DNA from 2 places in the Streptomyces sp. NPDC027189 genome. Region 2 is predicted to be linked to the other one. Evidence: riboswitches for the same ligand, from Rfam matches in the RefSeq annotation. Region 2 holds a riboswitch; the other holds the start of a gene.

Region 1 (4,376 bases), on a different contig from region 2:
GCGCTCCGGGGAGGGGGACTTCGTACGGCTCTGGCGGTTGCTGTCGCCCAAGTACACGGGGACGGAGCGGGTGCCCGAGGCCTGGGTGGCGGGCCGCTTCCCGAAAGTGCGGGCCACGGTGATCTGGGGGCTGACCGGGGTCGGGGGCTGGCCTCAGACCCAGAGGGCGCCCGGCGGCGATGTCGCCATCGAGCGCCAGGATCAGGTGTTCGTCGCGGCGGACGGGACGCCGTGGGTGCGGTCGGATCCTTCACCCGACGTGGAGGACGACGACATCCGCTGGCATCGGGCACCGCGTTCGGTGTTCGAGCAGTTGGCGGAGCAGGGAAGGCTGTTCGGCTCCGTAAGCACATCGGTGGCCGGCTCGGACGCGCATGCGGTGGAGGGTGCGGGGTGGGCGATACCCGGGCTGGCGGCCGGCCTGGTGATCGGAGTCGGCGGCACCCTTCTGATACGCCGCGCGGCGGCCCGGCATGAAGCTGCCGGACCGCCGCGGGAACCACGGCAGGAGCTGATCGACTTGTAGCCCCCGGTGAGGTGCCGGGTGCGTCAGCCGAGGTCGATCTCCGGGTAGAGCGGGAAGCCGGCGAGCAGGTCGGTGGCGCGGTGGGCGATCTCGTCGGAGATCTTCGGGTCCAGGACGTGCTGGGCCTTGGACGGGCTGCCCTTGGCCGTGGTGCCGGGCTCGGCGGCGGTGAGGACGCGGTCGATCAGACCGGCGATCTCGTCCATCTCGGCCGTGCCCAGACCACGGGTGGTCAGCGCGGGCGTGCCGATGCGGATGCCGGAGGTGTACCAGGCGCCGTTCGGGTCTGCGGGGATGGCGTTGCGGTTGGTGACGATGCCCGAGTCGAGCAGGGCGGACTCGGCCTGGCGGCCGGTGAGGCCGTAGGAGGAGGCGACGTCGATCAGGTTGAGGTGGTTGTCGGTGCCGCCGGTGACCAGCGTGGCGCCGCGACGCATCAGGCCCTCGGCGAGGGCGCGGGAGTTGTCGACGACGGCCTGTGCGTAGTCGCGGAACTCGGGGCGACGGGCCTCGGCGAGTGCGACGGCCTTGGCGGCCATGACATGGGGAAGGGGGCCACCGAGGACCATCGGGCAGCCGCGGTCGACCTGCTCGGCGAGGGTCTCGTCGCACAGCACCATGCCGCCGCGCGGGCCGCGCAGTGACTTGTGTGTGGTGGTGGTGACGATCTGGGCGTGCGGGATCGGGTCGAAGTCGCCGGTGAGGACCTTGCCCGCGACGAGACCGGCGAAGTGCGCCATGTCGACCATCAGGGTCGCGCCGACCTCGTCGGCGATCTCCCGCATGATGCGGAAGTTCACCAGGCGGGGGTAGGCGGAGTAGCCGGCGACGATGATCAGCGGCTTGAAGTCACGGGCGGAGGTGCGCAGGGCCTCGTAGTCGATGAGGCCGGTGGCGGGGTCGGTGCCGTAGGAGCGCTGGTCGAACATCTTGCCGGAGATGTTCGGGCGGAAGCCATGGGTGAGGTGACCGCCGGCGTCCAGGGACATGCCGAGCATGCGCTGGTTGCCGAAGGCCTGGCGCAGCTCGGCCCAGTCGGCCTCGGAGAGGTCGTTGACGTTGCGGACACCGGCCTTGGCGAGAGCCGGGGCCTCCACCCGGGCGGCGAGGACGGCCCAGAAGGCGACGAGGTTGGCGTCGATGCCGGAGTGCGGCTGGGCGTAGGCGTGCTCGGCGCCGAAGAGCTCGCGGGCGTGCTCGGCGGCGAGGGCCTCGACAGTGTCGACGTTGCGACAGCCGGCGTAGAAGCGGCGGCCGACAGTGCCCTCGGCGTACTTGTCGCTGAACCAGTTGCCCATGGCCAGGAGGGTGGCCGGGGAGGCGTAGTTCTCGGAGGCGATCAGTTTGAGCATGTCGCGCTGGTCGGCGATTTCCTGGCCGATGGCGTCGGCGACCCGGGGCTCCACGGCCCGGATCACGTCGAGAGCGCTGCGGAAGGCGGTGGATTCGGTGGAAAGGGGCTCTGGCATGACGGCCTCCGGACGTGGCGTTCAGCGTTCACGGGTCGGCCCAGGCGCACGGCACACAGTTGCTGGGGCCGCTCCCCGATGGTCGGTCCCATCCCAGCGCGCCAGTCACGGCCCCGCCGGTCAGCCTACCGGGCGCGCCGGACGGCCGGGTTCCCGAGTCCACCATGCGAGCGACGATAGGAAATAGGCCACAAGCCGCCCGCCACTCGCGGGCACCACTCCCCCGTGCCCGGGGACACGCGCCCCTCGTGCCGCGCGTCAAGAAACGGAGATCCCGTGACCGCTACGGAGACGACGAAGGCGTTCATCGCCTCGGCCGACGCGCACAGCGCGCACAACTACCACCCGCTGCCGGTCGTCGTGGCGACGGCGGACGGGGCCTGGATGACCGATGTCGAGGGGCGCCGCTTCCTCGACCTGCTGGCCGGATACTCGGCGCTGAATTTCGGACATGGCAACCGGCGGCTGCTCGACGCGGCGAAGGCGCAACTGGAGCGGGTGACGCTGACGTCGCGGGCGTTCCATCACGACCGGTTCGCGGACTTCTGCCGGGAGCTGGCGGCACTGTGCGGCATGGAGATGGTGCTGCCGATGAACACGGGCGCGGAGGCGGTGGAGACCGCGGTGAAGACGGCCCGGAAGTGGGGGTACCGGGTCAAGGGCGTCCCGGACGGCAGAGCGAGGATCGTCGCGGCGAGCGACAACTTCCACGGCCGTACGACGACGATCATCAGCTTCTCCACGGACCCGGAGGCGCGGGCGGACTTCGGCCCGTTCACGCCGGGTTTCGACATCGTGCCGTACGGGGATCTGGCGGCGCTGCGCGAGGCGGTCACCGAGGAGACGGTCGCCGTGCTGTTGGAGCCGATTCAGGGCGAGGCGGGGGTGCTGGTGCCGCCGCCCGGTTATCTCCAGGGAGTGCGGGAGGTGACGCGGGAGCGGAATGTCCTGTTCATCGCGGACGAGATCCAGTCGGGCCTGGGCAGGACCGGGCGTACGTTCGCCTGTGAGCACGAGGGTGTGGTGCCCGACATGTATGTGCTCGGCAAGGCGCTCGGCGGTGGGGTCGTACCGGCCTCGGCCGTGGTGTCGTCCAGTGAGGTGCTCGGGGTGTTCCGGCCCGGGGAGCACGGGTCGACGTTCGGGGGGAATCCGCTGGCCTGTGCGGTGGCGCTGGAGGTGATCGCGATGCTGCGGTCGGGCGAGTTCCAGCGGCGGGCCGCCGAGCTCGGCGAGCATCTGCACCATGAGCTGGGGCTGCTGACGGACACCGGCCATGTCACACAGGTGCGCGGGCGCGGCCTGTGGGCGGGGATCGACATCGCCCCGGCCTACGGCACGGGGCGGGAGATCTCCGAGAAGCTCATGGACCGGGGCGTCCTCGTCAAGGACACCCACGGCGTCACGATTCGGATCGCCCCGCCCCTGGTCATCAGCAAGGAGGACCTGGACTGGGGGCTCGCCCAGCTCCGCGGCGTACTGGGGGCGTAGCGGCTTCGCGCTCCTGGCGCTAGAGGATGACGTGCGGCAGGAAGCGGGCGTACTCGTCGGTGATCAGGCCGGAGGACTCGCGGATGCCGAGGCCCGCGGACTCGTCCTCGACGACCCAGGCGCCGAGGACGACACGGTTGCCGTCGAAGGCGGGCAGGGGCGCCAGTTCCTGGTAGCAGCAGGGCTCTTCGTGGCGTACGACGGGGGCGGCGCCCGGCTCGTGCACCGTCACCCCCGCGCCCTCGCGGCCGAGGAGGGGCTTGGCGACGTAACCCTTGGTGCGCGCCAGCTCGCGTGGGCCGTCGAGGTAGGCCGGGAGCAGGTTCGGGTGGTCCGGGTAGAGCTCCCAGAGGATGGCGAGGAGGGCCTTGTTGGAGAGGAGCATCTTCCAGGCGGGCTCGATCCACAGGGTGCTGCCCGTGCCGCCGCCGTTGTCGAGGGTGTCCAGGACGTGGTCGGCGAAACGGTCGGCGGTGAGCCACTCCCAGGGGTAGAGCTTGAAGCAGCTGCGGATGAAGCGGAGTTGGTTGTCGACGAAGCGGCCGGAGAGGGGGTCCCAGCCGATCTCCTCCATCGAGATCCAGTCGGTGTCGAGGCCGGCCTGCTCCGCGGTCTCCTTCAGATAGGCGACCGTCATCAGGTCCTCGCCCAGTTCGTCGGCGGCGGAGTGCGCGAAGTAGAGGGGGCTGCCCGGCGGCAGGAGGGTGCCCTGTTTCTTCCAGGCGGCGACCAGCCGCTCGTGGAGGGAGTTCCACTGGTCGGCGCCCGGGAAGCGGTCCTGCATCCAGAACCACTGGGGGCTCGCGGCCTCGACGAGGGAGGTCGGGGTGTCGGCGTTGTACTCCAGGAGCTTCGCGGGGGCCGTGCCGTCGTAGCGGAGGTCGAAACGA
Region 2 (4,376 bases):
GTCGCGCTGACCCGGCAGCAGATCTTCCAGCTCATCGGCATGCGCCCCACATCGAGCCAGCGCGTTCGGCTGGGCGCGGCGCGCGACGGACGGCTGGCTGCGCTCGCGCACGAGGTCACCATGCACACCAACCCCGACATCGAGTACGCAGAGCAGACCGCCGCCACGACCCGCAGCCTCTACGCCGCACCCCACCGGTTGACGAGCCACCGGCTGACGCCCCTCGATCTGCCGCCCGGGACAGATGTCCGCGCGCCGGGCGAAGCGCCGGGCCTGCTGGCGGTGGAGTCGGCGATGGACGAGCTGGCACATGCACTCGGGATGGACCCGGTCGAGCTGCGGATCCGCAACGAGCCCACCGTCGATCCCGAGCGAGACGTGCCGTACAGCGACCGGCACCTGGTCGACTGCCTGCGCGAAGGCGCGCGCCTGTTCGGCTGGGAGCACCGCCCCGCCACCCCGGCGAGTGTGCGCGAGGGACGCTGGTTGGTCGGCTACGGCATGGCGGCCGCCATCCGCGGGCATTTCCAAGGGCCGACGACGGTGCGGGTGCGGTTGCAGGCGGACGGCACCGCCGTCGTCCAGACGGACATGACGGACCTCGGCACGGGCACGTACACCGTCCTGACGCAGGTCGCTGCCGACGGGCTCGGACTGCCGCCCGATCGAGTGCGCATTGAGCTCGGGCGTTCCGAGTTTCCCACCAGCTGGGGGTCCGGTGGCTCGTGGGGCGCCACCAACTCGAGCACCGCGGTCGACCGGGCGTGCGCGACCCTGCGTGAGAAGCTGCTGGCCGCGGCGCGCGACGACGCGCATTCCCCGCTGCACCGCCTGGACCCGGCAGACGCCGTGTTCTCCGACGGCAATGTACGCATCGGGGGCGCGTCCGAGTCGCTGAGCGAGATCGTCGCACGCAACCATCCTGAAGGTGTGGAGGCGGAGGGCGAGACCCGCTTCATGGGCGATGATCCGAACTACGCGGCCTACTCGATCAACACCTACGGGGCCCATTTCGCTGAAGTGGGGGTCGACGCGGACACCGCCGAGATCCGTCTGCGGAGGATGCTGGGCGTGTTCTCGGTGGGACGCGTACTCAACGCGAAGACCGCCCGCTCTCAGCTGATCGGCGGCATGATTTGGGGGGCCGGCGCGGCCCTCGAAGAAGAGGCCGTCGTCGACCCGCGATCCGGCGCCTTCGTCAACCGGGATCTCGCCCAATACCTGGTGCCGGTCCACGCCGACATCCCCGACGTCGACGCCGTCGTCCTCGACGGGTACGACGACAAGGCCAACGTCCTGGGCGCGAAGGGCGTCGGTGAGGTGGGCATCTGCGGGGCCGGTGCGGCGGTCGCGAACGCGGTGTTCAACGCCACCGGGGTGCGCGTGCGCGACTTCCCCATCACGATCGAGAAGGTGTTGCCCGGGCTGCCACCGATGGACACCTGACGCGAGTTGAGGATCGGCAGCCGGGGGAAACGCGCGACGAGGCTGCTGGAGTCGGCCGTTGTGACCGAGGCACGGGCTCGCGCCCGGATAGCCCTGGCGGCGGCCGAAGTCGCGCTGGAGAGTGACTGGTTCGGCGGGACCGCCTTGGCGGGGGCTGGGCTCGATGCCGCGGACAAAGTCTTCGACGAGTCCGGCCTCGACGCCCGTTGGGGCCTGGACTTCCTCCGGCTGCGCCACGACTACCTGGGCCTGGTCCGCGTCGACGGTGCGTTCCGCACCGGTCCCGACGGCAAGAACCCGGAGGCGCTCGCCGCGCTGCGCCGCCGCGCCGGGAACCTGCGCCACCGTGGCGCGGACACCGTGCGCCGAGACTGGGCCGAGATGTATCTGGGCCTGATCGCCGACAATCTCTTCGCCGAGCGGGGCGTCTCCCCGCCCACTACGAGGTCGCCCGGCGCGCGGGCGAGTCGGGCGACGACCTCCTGTCGCGCGAGGCGCTGCGGCACCTCGGCGATCACGACCACGACCGCGGCGACCACGCACCGGCGCGGGAACGCTGGAGTCGGGCGACCGCCCTCGGCGCCCGGGCAGGCGCCGTCCCCGGCACCCTGCGTCAGCAGATGCTCCTGGCGGTGCCGGCCCGCGACGCGGGCGACGAGGCCGGAGCCGCCGCGCCGACCCGGGAGATCGCCCGCTGGGCCGGAGGCATCGGAGCCGTGACGATCGAGCCGCAGGCCAACGGGTTCCTGACCGGCGCCGATCCCACGGCCCCGCCTGCGTCGAGCGGTGCCGGCAGGTAATCGCACAAGCTACCCTGGTCGGCGGGCCGTGACTGGCGCTGAGGTGGGGTACCACCGGGGAGCGGTCTGACGAATGGGTCTTTGCCGCGCGCCTGGGCGATTGTGTCGACAACGCTCAGGAGGAGCACATGTCCCAGGCCCAGCTCATGGACGGCACCGGTCTCGCGCGCCGCATCGTCGAGGAGACAGCCAAGCGTGCGGCCGACCTCAAGGACCATACGGGTGCGGCTCCGTGTCTGGCGACGGTGCTCGTCGGCGAGGACCCCGCCTCGGTCACCTACGTACGGATGAAGCAGAACCGCAGCCGCAAGGCAGGTATCGATTCGCGGCACGTCGCCCTGCCCGCCGACACCACGACGGCCGAACTGGTCGCCACGCTCGAGGCGCTGTCCGGCGACCCGACCGTGCACGGCATCCTGCTCCAGCACCCGGTCGGACCGCACATCGACGAGCGCGCGGCGTTCGAGGCCATCGCGCCGGAGAAGGACGTCGACGGAGTGACGCTGAGCTCCTACTCGGCGATGAGCTTCGGCCTGCCCGGCTTCGTGTCCTGCACGCCCGGCGGCATCATGCGGCTCCTCGACGAGTACGACGTGGACCCGGCCGGCAGGCGGGCCGTCGTCGTGGGCCGCAGCGCGATCCTCGGCAAGCCGGTCGGCATGCTGCTGCTCGGGCGCGACGCGACGGTGACGTACTGCCATTCGCGTACGGCGGATCTGTCCTCCGCGGTGCGCGAGGCGGACATCGTAGTGGCCGCCGTAGGGCGTCCCCGGCTGATCCGCGGCGAGGACATCAAGCCGGGAGCCGTCGTGATCGACGCGGGCTACAACCCCGGGAACGTCGGCGACGTCGACTTCGACACCGCCGTCACCCGGGCCGGTCTGATCACCCCCGTGCCGGGTGGCGTCGGCCCGATGACCATCGCGGTCCTGCTGGAGCAGACGGTGACCGGGGCCGAGCGCCAACTCGGCCTCTGAGCACACACTTTGGAGACTTTGGGGCCTTTGTGAACTTTTGGGTCGATCAGCGCATCCACGCCCGGTACGACATCACATCGCCGGCCTTGACGCCGTACTCGGGATCGGCCTTGGTGACCGTGTCCTCAAGGCCGAGAACGGCGCCGGTCGCCGGGTCCAGGATCAGCATCCGGCGGCCGGAGTGGGCCTTGTCGTCGTACACGTACGCCTGTCCCTTGCGGCCCAGCCGGTCGGTGACCGCTCCGACCGGGCGCAGCCCCTTCGCGTCGGCGAGGACATGGGCCAGCGCGGCGGTCTCGCCGGCACCGAGCGTCCAGTTGTCCAGCAAGTCGGCGACGGCGTCGAGGAGTTGCGTCGTGTCCATCGCCTCGATCGGGTCGATCTCCTCGAGGTAGGCGCGCAGCCGCTCGGCGTCGTGCGGCGGTCGCGCCTGGGGCGGCGCGTCGCTCCAACTCGGAGGGTACGTCTGCCTGCTGAGCACATGGCCGTCCTCGACCGTGCGCGGAACGGGGTCGGCGTCGGTGATGACCGGCGTGCCGGGATGGCGCGGGTCGGTCGCCACGACGAGTTCGGTGTGGCTGCCGTCGGCCTTCCAGCGGACGACGCGTTCCTCGGGGAGCGTGATCGGTGGCCGGGCCTCGGGTCCCGAGGTCATGCTCAGGCTCCAGGTCTGGACGTGGGTGCCCTGGCGCAGCGGGAGCGCGCTGTCGGATGCCGCCGCGCGGTCGGCGAGCCGGTCCAGGGGGACGGGGGTGGAGCCCGCCTCGATGACCAGCGGGCGCGGGGCGGCCACGGCGGGGGCAGTGGTCGGTCCCGACAGGGTGAGGGCGAGGACGACCACGCCGACGACCGCCGCGGTCCCGACGCTCCAGGCCCAGCGCCGCAGCGGGCGGGGGTGCGCGCTGTGCAGCAGCTGGTTGAGGCGGCGCTCGGCGTGCTGGTCCAGCGGGCGGTCGTGGAAGCGGAGGTCGGCGGACGGCACCGGGTTGGCGCGGCGCAGCAGTTCGAGTTCGTCAGCCATGGCCGTGCTCCTTCGGGGTGTCGCGGCGGGGCGCTTCGGTGCCGGCGGCCACGGTGATCTGCAGGCGGTCGATCTCGGCTCTGAGGCGGCGGCGGGCGCGGTGCAGACGCATCGCGGCGGCGCGGTTGCCAC

Evidence for each region. Region 2 has a riboswitch for ZMP and ZTP ahead of ACZ4RZ_RS19630 (bifunctional 5,10-methylenetetrahydrofolate dehydrogenase/5,10-methenyltetrahydrofolate cyclohydrolase). Riboswitches for the same ligand answer to the same signal wherever they lie in the genome.
Region 1: another riboswitch for ZMP and ZTP. It lies ahead of ACZ4RZ_RS03270 (glycine hydroxymethyltransferase); the one in region 2 lies ahead of ACZ4RZ_RS19630 (bifunctional 5,10-methylenetetrahydrofolate dehydrogenase/5,10-methenyltetrahydrofolate cyclohydrolase).

What each region holds. Positions count from the first base shown of each region.
Region 1 is NZ_JBVHRI010000001.1:717,767-722,142, forward strand. Features, by position in the region: gene ACZ4RZ_RS03265 (hypothetical protein) at 1-526, shown strand, start outside; gene ACZ4RZ_RS03270 (glycine hydroxymethyltransferase) at 550-1,995, opposite strand; ZMP/ZTP riboswitch at 2,027-2,114, opposite strand; gene rocD (ornithine--oxo-acid transaminase) at 2,272-3,486, shown strand; gene ACZ4RZ_RS03280 (glutathionylspermidine synthase family protein) at 3,506-4,376, opposite strand, start outside.
Region 2 is NZ_JBVHRI010000007.1:228,252-232,627, reverse strand. Features, by position in the region: gene ACZ4RZ_RS19640 (molybdopterin cofactor-binding domain-containing protein) at 1-1,446, shown strand, start outside; gene ACZ4RZ_RS19635 (hypothetical protein) at 1,507-2,166, shown strand; ZMP/ZTP riboswitch at 2,265-2,351, shown strand; gene ACZ4RZ_RS19630 (bifunctional 5,10-methylenetetrahydrofolate dehydrogenase/5,10-methenyltetrahydrofolate cyclohydrolase) at 2,375-3,223, shown strand; gene ACZ4RZ_RS19625 (CU044_5270 family protein) at 3,270-4,244, opposite strand; gene ACZ4RZ_RS19620 (RNA polymerase sigma factor) at 4,237-4,376, opposite strand, start outside.